3 regions of the Nonomuraea sp. CA-141351 genome follow, and region 3 is predicted to be linked to each of the others. Evidence: riboswitches for the same ligand, from Rfam matches in the RefSeq annotation. Region 3 holds a riboswitch; each other region holds the start of a gene.
What was found. Region 3 has a riboswitch for S-adenosylmethionine ahead of thrC (threonine synthase). Riboswitches for the same ligand answer to the same signal wherever they lie in the genome.
Positions count from the first base shown of each region.

Region 1: linked by a shared signal. The riboswitch ahead of ACQPWU_RS58755 (aminotransferase class V-fold PLP-dependent enzyme) and the one ahead of thrC (threonine synthase) in region 3 are both predicted to bind S-adenosylmethionine.
Region 2: linked by a shared signal. The riboswitch ahead of ACQPWU_RS03660 (GNAT family N-acetyltransferase) and the one ahead of thrC (threonine synthase) in region 3 are both predicted to bind S-adenosylmethionine.

Region 1 covers NZ_CP191982.1:12,495,003-12,499,270, reverse strand. The annotation lists gene ACQPWU_RS58760 (DoxX family protein) at 4-672, shown strand; gene ACQPWU_RS58755 (aminotransferase class V-fold PLP-dependent enzyme) at 676-1,962, opposite strand; SAM riboswitch class IV at 2,008-2,123, opposite strand; gene ACQPWU_RS58750 (TerC family protein) at 2,236-2,985, shown strand; gene ACQPWU_RS58745 (cytochrome P450) at 2,985-4,178, shown strand; gene ACQPWU_RS58740 (SAM-dependent methyltransferase) at 4,162-4,268, opposite strand, start outside.
Region 2 covers NZ_CP191982.1:720,100-724,367, reverse strand. The annotation lists gene ACQPWU_RS03675 (ATP-binding cassette domain-containing protein) at 1-713, shown strand, start outside; gene ACQPWU_RS03670 (ABC transporter permease) at 694-1,437, shown strand; gene ACQPWU_RS03665 (NUDIX hydrolase) at 1,450-1,953, shown strand; gene ACQPWU_RS03660 (GNAT family N-acetyltransferase) at 1,950-2,564, opposite strand; SAM riboswitch class I at 2,571-2,659, opposite strand; gene ACQPWU_RS03655 (inositol monophosphatase family protein) at 2,753-3,565, shown strand; gene ACQPWU_RS03650 (MauE/DoxX family redox-associated membrane protein) at 3,545-4,069, opposite strand; gene ACQPWU_RS03645 (ABC transporter ATP-binding protein) at 4,120-4,268, opposite strand, start outside.
Region 3 covers NZ_CP191982.1:11,836,749-11,841,016, reverse strand. The annotation lists gene otsB (trehalose-phosphatase) at 1-168, shown strand, start outside; gene ACQPWU_RS55775 (hypothetical protein) at 204-776, shown strand; gene ACQPWU_RS55770 (alpha,alpha-trehalose-phosphate synthase (UDP-forming)) at 785-2,215, opposite strand; gene ACQPWU_RS55765 (RNA polymerase sigma factor) at 2,247-2,801, shown strand; SAM riboswitch class I at 2,881-3,022, shown strand; gene thrC (threonine synthase) at 3,036-4,268, shown strand.

The DNA.
Region 1 (4,268 bases), 660 kb from region 3:
ACCATGAAGAGAGCTGTGTTCGATGTCGCGGCCCTGATCGCGCGAGTGGCGATCGGCGTCATCTTCCTGGCTCACGGTTTGCAGAAGTGGTCGAGCGGTCTCCCAGCCGTGGGGCAGGCATTCAGGGGGGTCGGGATCCCGATGCCCGAGCTCACCTCGGCGTACGCGACCGTCGTGGAGACCGTCGGCGGCCTCTTCCTGATCCTCGGCCTGCTGGTGCGGCTGGTGGGGCTCCTGTTGCTGCTCGACATGCTGGGCGCGATCGCGTTCATGCACGCCGGCCACGGTGTGCTCGCCATCACCGGTGGCTGGGAACTGCCCGGCGCGCTCGGGGCGCTGGGCCTGCTGTTCCTGGCGCTCGGCGGTGGGCGGATCGGGCTCGACGGCCTGTTCGGCGCGATGTTCCGCCGGCGCGGGGAGCGCCGGGCCGCCGAGGAGGAGCTCGCCGCGTACGCTCCGGGCGCGCGCCCTCCGGAGCCGTCGAACGTCACGACCATGACCGGCGGGCCCACGACGCCCATGGCGTCCAAGGAACCGGCGGAGGCGCCACGCGTGCCCAGGCAGCCCAGCGAGCGCCGGGCAGGCATGATCAACGACGACGACATGAGAGACATCGACGCCCTGGTCTCCGACGAGCCGCCGCCGCACCGCAAGCCGCCGAACAGGGAATGAGGCTCAGCGGGTGACGAGATCCCGCAGCGCCCCGATCAGCCGGTCGACGTGCTCCTCCGTGGTGCCGATGCCGATCGAGGCGCGCACCGCGGAGGCGGTGCCGTCCTCGCAGCCCCCATCGGTCTCGTTGAGCAGGTGCCGGACGAACGGGTGCGCGCAGAACTTCCCGTCGCGCACCCCGATGCCGTACTCGCTGGAGAGCACCTCGGCCACCTCGCGGGCCGAGTAGCCGTCCACCGTGAACGACACGATGCCGACGCGCGGGTGATCACCGCCCCAGAGTGACAGCTCACGCACGCCCTCGATCGAGGCCAGCCCGGAGCGCAGCCGGGCGATCAGCCGCTCCTCCTCCCGCACCACCGCGGTCCAGCCGGTGGCCGTGAGCGCGTCGCAGGCCGCGGCCAGCGCGATGGCGCCCAGCACGTTGGGGGTGCCCGCCTCGTGCCGCGGCTCGGGGTCGTCGTGCCACTCGGTCTCGTCCCCGACGGAACGCACCGCGCCACCGCCCTTGAGGTACGGCTCACCATCCGAGAGCCAGTCCCGGCGCCCGACCAGCACCCCGGCGCCGAACGGCGCGTACAGCTTGTGCCCGGAGAAGGCCACGTAGTCCAGATCGAGCGCGGTCAGGTTGAGCCGCCGGTGCGGTACGAGCTGGGCGGCGTCCACCAGGATGCGGGCCCCGTGCCGGTGCGCGATGTGGGCCAGGGCGGCGATGGGCCAGAGCTCGCCGGTGACGTTCGAGGCGGCGGTGACCACGAGCAGCTTGGGCCCGTCGATCGCGGCCAGCGCCTCGTCGGCGGCGCGGACGGCCTCGCCGGGGAAGGCGGGCGGCGCCAGTCGTACGGACTTCTTCCAGGGGAGGAGCGAGGCGTGGTGCTCGGTGTCGAAGACCACGGTGGTCGTGCCGGCGGGCAGGCAGCCGGCCAGGAGGTTCGTGGCGTCGGTGGTGTTGCGGGTGAAGATCACGGCGTCGTCCGGGCGGGCGCCGACGAACGCCCTGACCGTGTGGCGGGCCTGCTCGTAGCGGGCGGTGGTCAGCTGGGAGGCATAGCCCGCGCCCCGGTGGACGCTGGAGTAGGCCGGGAGCGCGGCGGTGACGGCGGCGCTGACCGGCTCGAGACAGGGCGCGCTGGCGGCGTAGTCGAGGTTGGCGTAGCCGACGAGCCTTCCGCCCTTGACGGGCACCTCGAGATCGGCCCCGAGTACGGCGGGAATCGGCCTGCTCGTGACGGCGGGAGCCGCCTCAACGGCCTGGGCGGGGACAGAGCTGAAGATCGTCAGCGTGGACACGGCACATCTCCCTCAGGGTCTTCGGACCCCTGGAAGCAGCCACGGAGCCCGCGCTTGCCCGCCACACCTCGTGACGGACCAGGTCTTCACCCGGGGCACCCCGCCGCGGACGCGAGGGTTGCCGGCCAGCAAGCCGGGGCTTAGTGCTGGCACTCATGACCTACGACGGGAACTATAACCGAAACCCCACCTTCGATCGCAAGTCGGCGAACTTCTGCGCCGTGTGGCTCGTTGCTACCGGAAACCCCGCTCACGTGTCATGGAGGTGCGCAGATGTTGGACTGGGTGACCGACCCGCAGATCTGGATCGGCTTCTTCACCCTTGTCGCCCTGGAGATCGTCCTGGGGATCGACAACATCATTTTCATCTCCATCCTGGCCGGGAAACTACCCCCTGAACAGCGCGACAGAGCCCGCGTGCTGGGCCTGGGCGCGGCCCTGGTCAGCCGCCTGCTCCTGCTGCTCGCCCTGTCGTGGGTGGTGCGGCTCACTGAGCCGCTGTTCGCCGTCTTCGGCCACGACATATCGGGACGTGACCTGATCCTGCTGCTCGGCGGCCTGTTCCTGCTGGGCAAGAGCGTCACCGAGATCGGCCACAGCATGGACGCCCCCGCGGGCGGGGACGGCAAGAAGGCGGCCGTCACCTCCTTCACCTCGGTGATCCTGCAGATCATGGTGCTGGACGTCGTGTTCTCGCTCGACTCCGTCATCACCGCCGTCGGCATGGTGGACCAGCTCGGCGTGATGATCGCGGCGGTCGTGGTGGCGGTGCTGGTGATGCTGTTCGCCTCGGGGCCGATCAGCAGGTTCGTGGACCGGCACCCCAGCATCAAGATGCTGGCGCTGTCGTTCCTGGTGCTGATCGGCGTGGTGCTCATCGCCGAAGGCTTCGGCCAGCACATCCCCAAGGGCTACATCTACTTCGCGATGGCGTTCTCGCTCGTCGTCGAGCTGCTGAACATCCGGATGCGCAGCAAGCGCGCCGACCGGAAGCAGGATGGTTCCGCTCCTACTATGAAATAGTGCGCTTTGACCCTTGGGATCCGGATTTCGTGGCCCACCCGTACCGCGTGTACGACGAGCTGAGGCGCGAGTCGCCCGTCAGCTACTTCGAGCCGACGAACCAGTGGCTGATCTCGCGCCACGCCGACGTGAACGCCCTGCTCAGGGACCGCCGCCTGGGCAGGTCCTACCTGCACGTGGCCACCCACGAGGAGTTCGGCAAGCCGCCTGAGCCGGAGTTCCACGAGCCGTTCTGGCGGGTGATCAGGGCGGGCATGCTCGACGTGGAGCCGCCGGTGCACACCAGGCTGCGCCGGCTGGTATCCAAGGCGTTCACGCCGCGCATGGTCGAGTCCCTGCGGCCCCGCGTGCGCGCCGTCGCCGAGGGACTGGTGGACGCGTTCGTGGAAAAGGGCGGCGGCGACCTGATCGCCGAGGTGGCCGAGCCGCTCCCGGTGACGGTGATCGCCGAGATGCTCGGCATCCCCGAGCAGGACCGCCACCTGCTGCGCCCCTGGTCGGCGGACATCTGCGGCATGTACGAGCTCAACCCGGCACCCGACGCCCAGCACGCGGCCGTACGCGCGGCGTCGGACTTCGCCGGCTACCTCAAGACCCTCGCCGCGGAGCGCCGCCGGACCCCGGGTGACGACCTGATCAGCGCGCTGGCGCAGATCGACGAGCTGACCGAGGACGAACTGGTCGGCACGTGCGTGCTGCTGCTCAACGCCAGCCACGAGGCCACCGTGAACGTGACGGGCAACGGCTGGTGGGCCCTGTTCAGGAACCCCTCCGAACTCGCACGGCTGCGCGAGGACCGCTCGCTGCTGCCCACGGCCGTCGAGGAGCTGATGCGCTGGGACACGCCGCTGCAGATGTTCGAGCGCTGGGTGCTGGAGGACATCGAGGTGCACGGCGTGGGGATCCCGCGCGGGGCGGAGGTGGCGTTGCTGTTCGGGTCGGCCAACCGCGACCCGGCGGTTTTCGACGAGCCGGACCGGCTCGACGTGGGCCGCGCGGACAATCCGCACATCTCCTTCGGGGCCGGCATCCACTTCTGCCTCGGGGCACCGCTGGCCCGCATCGAGCTCATGGAGTCGTTCGGCGCCCTGTTGGCCCGGGCGGGCAAGCTGGAGCTGCGGCAGGAGCCCGCCTGGAAACCCGGCTACATCATGCGAGGGCTGCAGTCCCTGGAGATCAGCGCCGCTGGCTGAGCCAGCCGAAGCCGCCAAGGCCTCTCGGATCGATCAGCTCGCCCTCCTCCGAGGCTCTGGCCAGGGCGCGGATGTAGGCTCGCGGATCGG
Region 2 (4,268 bases), 1.6 Mb from region 3:
GCGCCCGCATCGGGTACGTGGGCCAGCGCAACAGCGCCGGAGAGAACTTCCTCGTCCGCGAGGAGCTCGTCACCCAGGGCCGCTGCTACGGCCTCGCCGCCAGGCAGGCGGCCGCCCGCGCCGACGAACTGCTCGACCTGCTCGACCTCAGGCCGCTGGCCAGGCGGCGGCCCGGCACGCTCTCGGGCGGCCAGCGCCGTCGCCTGGACATCGCGCTCGGCCTCATCCACCGCCCTGGCCTGCTCTTCCTGGACGAGCCCTCGACCGGCCTCGATCCGACGAGCCGCGCGGACATCTGGCAGCACATCCTCCGGCTGCGGGAGACGTACGGGACGACGCTGTTCCTGACGACCCACTACCTGGAGGAAGCCGACAACATGGCCGAACGCGTGGTGATCATCGACAACGGCCGGATCATCGCGGACGGCACCGCCGAGCAGCTCAAGAACGACCTGGCCGGCGACCACATCACGATCACCACCAGCACGGAGGAGGAGGCGGGCAGGGCCGCCGGCGTCGGCGGCGGCACCGCCGAGGGGACGACCGTGCGCCTTCGCGTCCCCAACGCGGCCGCCGCACTCCCCGACTACCTCAGAACCCTGGACGGCTCCGGCATCAAGGTCACCACCGCCGAGACCGCCCGACCGACCCTCGATGACGTGTTCCTCGCTCTTACCGGGAGAAGCCTCACCGATGACGACATTCCTGCGTGACACCGCCACCGTTTTCTCCCGCGAGTTCAAGCCGGTCGTGCGCGAGCCCGTCAGCCTGCTCTTCGAGATGGGGCAGCCGCTGCTGTTCCTGTTCCTGTTCGGGTCGCAGCTCGACGGGGCCGTGGGGTCGTCGTGGCAGTGGTTCGTGCCGGGGATCCTGGTCATGATGTGCCTGACCGGCCCCATGGGCGCCGGTTACACGCTGCTGGTCGAGCTGATCGGCGGATCAATGGAGCGTCTGCTGGTCACTCCGCTGAACCGTACGGCGATGCTGGTGGGCCGCACCATGAAGGCCATGATCGTCCTCCTGGCGCAAGCCGTCCTGATCATCCTCCTGGCTCTCCCCCTGGGCTTCGACCTGCACCTGGCCGGTGTCCTGGCGGGCCTGGCCCAGCTGGTCGTGTTCGGCGTCGGCCTGGGCGCGTTCTCGTTCGTCCTGGCCATCAAGTCGGCACCCGGCGGCACGCTGTTCTACATCGTCAGCCAGTCGATCCTCTTCCCGCTGCTGCTCCTCTCCGGGGTGCTGCTCCCCCTGGACACGGCCCCGGCCTGGCTACGGGTGCTCGGGCACGTCAACCCGGTCACGTACATTGTCGACGCGCAGAGAGCCCTCTTCGCCGGCAACCTGACGAACCCCTCGATCCTCTACGGGACCGCTGCCGCGTGCGCGATAGCCGCGGTCGGCCTCTATCTGGGCAACCGCGCCATGCGCCAGGGCGTCTGAGACCCTTGATGGGTGACTCATCTGACGGTCCCCTGGATACCCGTGCGCCACCGGCTCGACGTGATCCTCTCCCAATCGCTCCCGCCCTTGGACAAGACCACGTCGGCGTTCGCCTTCGTCTCGGACCAGACCGGCAGAACCCTCATGACCTGCGTGGACAAGGAGGGCCGCGGCTGGGACATCCCCGGCGGCCACCTCGAACCCGGCGAGACGGCGACCGAAGCCGCAGCCCGGGAGCTGTATGAAGAAACCGGCCTCCGCCTGACTCCTTCCGCCCTGTCCCTCTTCGCCTGGCAACGCATCGAGCTCCTCGACGCCGCCCCCGCCGACTACCGTTACCCGCCTCTGACGTACATGGCGATGTTCAGGGCGCGTCTCCCCCACCCGGGCCCGCCGACCCACCCACCGGCGGGCTCGGAAAGCACCAGCGCGGCCTGGCTGCGGCCGTCGGAGATCAACCGCCTGTGCCCCGACCGCACCTGGCTATCCCTGCTGGACGGAGCGGGCCCGCTCTAGACCCGCTGGGCACCGAGCCGGCCGCGCAGCCCCGCCTTGACATCCGGCCACTCCGCGGCGACCACGGAGAACATGGCAGAGTCCCGCAGCCTCCCCGCCTCACCCGGCGCCCACGACGGCGACCAGTTGCGCAACACGCCCTCGAACCGCGCGCCGACCCCCTCGATGGCCCGCCGTGACCGCTGGTTGCGCGCATCCGTCTTGAGGTCGACGCGGGCCACCCCGAACGTCTCGAACGCGTACGTGAAGAGCAGGAGCTTCGCCTCGGCGTTGATCCCCGTGCCCTGAGCGGACGCCGCCAGCCACGTCCACCCGATCTCGACGGCCCGCAGACCGTCCCGCTCCGGCCACGTCCGGGGATCCCAGAACGCCGTGCACCCCACCGCCGCCCCGTCCCGTACGCGAACCTGCGCGAAGGGCGTCAGACCCTCGCGACGGAGCTGAGCCTCCAGGTAAGCCTCCACCTCGGCGGCCCGGGGCACCAACGTGAACGCGTACGACGAACGATCCTCCTCAACAGCCCGCGCCAGATCCGGCGCATGCGCCATCGTGAGCGGCTCCAGCCGGACAAGTGATCCTCGGAGCACGGGAACATCGAGCCGCAGGCTCATCAGGCCTCCTCATCGCTCCTGGCATTGGCACCTTTCCCGCAGGCAGGTTGCCGGACCGTCACAGGGCCAGGTCCCTCGGATCCTCTGGATGAATCTTGGTGAACAGGATCATGCCCGCGCCACCGGGACGGCGTCAACAGGATTCTGGACAAATACAGCATGACTTCCAGCGCCGTTATCCTGCGCACATGTCGATCACGGACGAGGAACTGGCTCTGACGGCGGCGCAAGCAGGAGCCGCCGTCGTGCACGCCAAGTACGGTGCGGCGCTGACGCGCTTCGAGAAATCCGCGGGGGACTTCGCCACAGATGCGGACGTCGAAGCGGAAAAGGCCATCCTCGACGTCATTCGCACCGCTCGGCCGGACGACGCCGTGACAGGCGAGGAGGGCGGACGCACGGGTGGGGACGGTGCGGAGCGCATGTGGCTGGTCGATCCCCTGTGCGGCACGCTGAACTACGCTGTACGGAACATGTTGGTCGCGGTGAACGTCGCCCTGCGCGTGGGCTCCGACATCACGGTGGCGGCCGCGGCCGACCCGTTCGCCGGCGAGGTGTTCTGGACGGATGGCGCTCACGCGTACGTCCGCCGCGACGGCGTGGACGAGCGGCTCACGCCGTCGTCCGGTTCGCGACTGGTGGACGTCAACCTCGATCCGCCGTTCCCGAACGAACCGAGCTTCCGGGCTGTCCGGCTGCTCGCCGACCCGGGATTCGCCGAGCGCTTCCGCCCGCGCGTCGTCTCCACCACCCTGGCGGTGGCGTGGGTCGCCGCCGGTCGCCGGGCCGCGTACGTCACCGACGGCCATCTGCGGGACAGCGTGCACTTCGCCAGCGGGATCGCGTTGTGCCAGGCCGCCGGATGCGTGGTCACCGGCATCCACGGTCAGCCACTGCACACCGGCGCGGGCGGACTCGTCGTGGCGGCCGACCGGGAGACGCACTCCGCGCTGCTTGAACTCATCGGGAGCCGGCTCGCCTCAGGACGTCCGCACCAGTGAGACGAGATCATCCCATCGGGCCATGAGCAGTCCCAGAGCGGCGCCGAAGACACCGGCGACGACGCTGAAACCCGGATCGAAGGAACCGTCCACCAAGGAGCCCGCCAGCCCGAGCAGGGCTGTCACGACCAGAATGACGTTGCGGACCACGTGCTCCACGCCCAAGGGCGTCTGGGAGGCGCCGAAGCACCGGCAGGGAACGGCGGCGCCTCTCCGGACGACCATGGTGACCGCGACCGTGAGGCAGCCGAGCAGCCCCGCCGCGAGGACGAACGCCGCTGATCCGGCCCACCGGAAGGGAAGCACGGCCAGAGCGATGACACCCGCCTCGGCCACCGCCGTCGCCGCTGCGGCCACCGGCACCTTCGCGTCGGCGACCACCGCCATCGCTCTGGTCGACGCGACGAACTCGCTCCAGGCGCCACGGCTGGAGATCTTGCTCCCGAGGGCGAGGGCGAACACCGTGAGCAGCAGCAGCCTGCTCGCGACATCGACGTACTGCATGATCGCAACCTGCCACGGCCGAGCAGATCCGGCAAGAGCACCGCGTCCGGTCACCCGATGTCGGCGCCCTCACGGTAGCCGCTGGCCTGGGTGTCGAAGAGGTGGGCGTACCGGCTGCCCATGGACATGAGCTCGTGGTGCGTACCCTGCTCGACGATCCGGCCGTCGCCGAGCACCACGATCAGGTCCGCGTCGCGGA
Region 3 (4,268 bases):
CTGGCCGCGTTCGAGGCCGTACGCACCTCCGGGCTGCCCGGCGTGACCGTGTGCAGCGGCTCCGCCGAGGTCACCGCCCTGGCGGAGCAGGCCGACATCGTGGTGGACGGGCCCGACGGAGTCGTGGCGCTGCTGCAAGAACTTGCGTCGGCTTTCAGTCGTTCGTGATTGGTCTGCAAGTCTCGCTGCCTAGGGTCGGGCGCATGTCCAAGCGATACCTCGCCGCCGCGGCCGTGGCCGCTGCCACCCTCCTCGCCGTCTCCATGCCCGCGAGCGCCGCGCCCGCCCAGCCGCTCAAGCTGCGTAACGGCCTGACCCTCTACATCCCCATCAAGTGGAAGGTCCACGGCGCCGGCACGGACGCGGTGCAGATCGTGACCGGCAAGTGCGCCAAGCCGCAGGGATGGGGCACGCCCGAGTGCGACGCCTTCTACGTCTTCGGCCCCAAGTACATCAAGCACGGCCGGGAGTGGTTCGGCCCCTACACCGGCAAGGACCCGTTCTACACGGCGAGCGACGTACAGCCCTGCCCGGTCAACAAGAAGTGGGGCGAAAGGATCGGTCCCGAGGTCACGAGGGGCCTGCGCCAGGTCGGGGCGGGGCACAAGGCCGCCTACAACGCGTGGCGGTCCACCTGCGCCGGCTACTCCGGCACGAAGGTGCTGGCCCGTTTCACGCAGCGCGAGTGGTACCTGCCGAAGAGCAAGATCCTGGTCGTCGACCAGTGGGACACGCCGGGGCTGGCCGACGTGCTCAAGAACGCCGACTGGAGCTGAGGACCACCCTAGATCTCGGCGAGGGCGTCGAGCTGGGCCGCGAGCCACTTCTGCGGCGGCAGGGCGGTGGCCGCCGCGTGCAGTTTGTCGCGGCGCATCCGGCGCTCGTCCTCCGGCATGACGAGCGCCTGGTGCAGCGCGGCGGCAGTGCCGCTGATGTCGTACGGGTTGACCACGAGGGCGTGCGGGCCCAGCTCGGCCGCCGCCCCCGCCTCGCGTGAGAGCACCAGCGCGCAGCGCGGCGACAGGACCGGGCCCTCCTTGGCGACCAGGTTCATCCCGTCGCGGATGGGGTTGACCAGCAGCACGTCGGCCATCCGGTACGCGGCCAGAGAGCGCGGGTAGTCGTCGTTGACGTTGAGGATCAGCGGGTCCCAGTCCTCGGTGGCGTACTCGTCCTCGATCTCCTGGGCGCAGCGCTGCACCGACGCGGTGTACTCGCGATATTCGGGCAGGTCGTGCCGGCTCGGGTACGCGAAGGCCAGATGCACCACCTTTCCGTGCCACTCGGGGTGCGCGTCGAGGAACTCGCGGTAGGCCACCAGGCCGCGCACGATGTTCTTCGACAGCTCGGTGCGGTCGATGCGGACGATCAGCCGCCGGTCGCCCACCTGCTCCCTGAGCGCGGCCATGTGCGACTCGACGTCGGGCTCGCAGGCCCGCTCCCACAGCGCCTCGCCGTCCACGCCCAGGCTGTGGACGCCGATGCGGGTGGTCCTGCCCTCGTAGGTGACGCTGCGGCCGGCGCGGTCGGCCTCCGCGCCCAGCAGCGCCTCACAGCAGTCCATGAACGCCTGCGCCCACCGGTCGGTGAGGAACCCGGCGTGATCGGCGCCCAGGATGCCCTCCAGGACCTCTCCGGCCACTTCGTCGGGCAGCAGCGAGAAGTATTCGGGCGGCGCCCACGGGGTGTGGCTGAAGTGGGCGATGCGCAGGTCGGGCCGCTCGGCGCGGAGCATCGCGGGGGTCAGCGTCAGGTGGTAGTCCTGCACCATCACGCGGGCGCCGTGGCCGGCCTCCTCGGCCAGCGCCAGCGCGAAGGCGCCGTTGTAGTCGCGGTAGGACTCCCACTCGCGTTCGAACCTCGTGCCGAAGTTGGGCGCGTTGGGGATGTCGTAGAGCAGGTGGTTGACGAACCACAGGGTCGAGTTGGCCACGGCGTTGTAGGCCCGGTGGAAGATGGCGGGCGGGATGTCGAGCATGCGCAGCGGGCCGGTGTCGTAGCCGGCGTGGTCGATCCTGCCGCCGGGCGCCAGGCGAACCGCGCTGCGGTCGCCGTCGGACAGCGCCGCGCACACCCACAGGACGCCCTCTTTCCTGGCCACCCCGGACAGCCCTGACACCAGGCCGCCGCCACCGCGCTTCATGGTCAGCTCACCGTCGTCGGACACGGTGAACGAGACCGGTCCTCTGTTGGAGGCCACCAGGACGCTGTTCATCTACGCTCCCTTCGCCCATAGGATCCCAGCTATGGCGCTTGATGAGCTAACCGAGGAACTCGCCCGCTCCGCCGCTGCAGGAGATCATCGCGCACTTGGCGAGCTTCTGGCGCGAATCGAGCCCGATGTGATGCGTCACTGCGCCCGGATCCTGCCCTACCACCAGGACGCCGAAGAGGCCTCGCAGGACACGTTGCTGGCCGTGGCGCGCAACATCGGGCGGTTCGAGGGCCGGGCGAGATTCAGCACCTGGCTCCACATCGTGACGGCCAACTGCGCGCGCACCACGTACAGGTCGCTCAAGCGCAGGGCGGCCGAGCAGAGCTCCGACGAACTGCCCGTGCAGAAGCCCGACGTGCGGCGGGTGAGCGTGATCGCCGGCTCGCGGCTGGACCTGCTCGACGCCATGGAGGCGCTGGAGGCCGACAAGCCCGACCTGGCACAGGCGTTGGTGCTGCGCGACATCGTCCAGCTCGACTACAGCGAGGTGGCCGAGCAGCTCGGCATCCCGCTCGGCACCGCCAAGTCGCGCATTCACCAGGCGCGCAAATACGTGCAGGGAGTGCTGGGTGAGGACTACCGTTGAGACGGCACGTCTCAAGTTCTGAGACGAGTAGCCATTTCGGCCCCCTGGGCAGGTAGAGTCCATTTCAACAACTGAATATTGCTCATCCAGAGGGGTGGAGGGACCGGCCCTACGAAGCCCCGGCAACCCTCCCGGCTTGAGGCTCGCGACCTGGCGAGGCCGACCGGGACAAGGTGCCAATTCCGGTCTGCGGTCAAGGTGGCCGCGGGCGAAGATGAGGGAAGGCCTCGCTTCATGTCGCTTGACTTTGGTCCTGCTGTCGGTCTGTCCTGCCGCGAGTGCGGTACGCGTTACCCCCTCGGTCCCAGCTTCGCGTGTCTGGAGTGTTTCGGGCCGCTCGAAGCGGCCTATTCCTTCGGCACCGTGACCCGGGCGGACATCGAGTCGGGCCCCGCCAACATCTGGCGTTACCGGTCGTTGCTCCCCGTCCCTGTCGACGTCGCCAGTAAACCCAACATGAACCCGGGATGGACCAAACTGGTCAAGGCCGGAAACCTCGGGCGCGCACTCGGTCTCAAGTCCCTGTACGTCAAGGACGACTCGGGCAACCCCACTCATTCATTCAAGGACCGCGTGGTGGCGATCGCCGTCGAGGCGGCGCGTAACTTCGGCTTCCACACGCTTTCCTGCTCCTCCACCGGCAATCTCGCGGGTGCGGTCACCGCCGCGGCGGCGCGGGCCGGGCTCGAGGCGTGCGTGTTCATCCCGGCCAATCTCGAAACGGCGAAGATCGCTATGGCCCGCGTGTTCGGCGGCAAGCTGATCGGCATCGACGGCACGTACGACGAGGTCAACAGATTCTGCTCGGAGCTGATCGGCGACCCGCTGGGCGACAAGTGGGGGTTCGTCAACGTCAACCTGCGGCCGTACTACGCCGAGGGCTCCAAGACGCTCGCGTACGAGATCGCCGAGCAACTCGGGTGGCGGCTGCCGGAGCAGATCGTCATCCCCATCGCCTCGGGCTCGCAGCTCACCAAGATTGACAAGGGCTTCCGGGAACTGATCCAGCTGGGCCTGGTCGAGGACACGGCGTACAAGATCTTCGGAGCCCAGGCGGCCGGATGCTCGCCGGTCTCCACCGCGTACAAGGCCGGGCATGACGTCGTGCAGCCGGTCAAGCCCGACACCATCGCCAAGTCGCTGGCCATCGGCAACCCGGCCGACGGGCCTTACGTGCTGGACATCGCCCGGCGCACCGGGGGTGCCGTCGAGGACGTCACCGACGCCGAGATCGTGGCCGCGATCAAGCTCCTGGCCTCGACCGAGGGCGTCTTCGCCGAGACCGCGGGCGGGGTCACCGTGGGCGTGCTGAAGAAGCTGGCCGAGAGCGGGCGGCTCGATCCCGAGGCCGAGACCGTGGTGCTCAACACGGGCGACGGACTCAAGACGCTCGACGCGATCAGCGACGACGCCAAGCCCACGGCCGTGATCCGGCCCTCCCTCGACGCGTTCCGCGCGGCTGTCTGA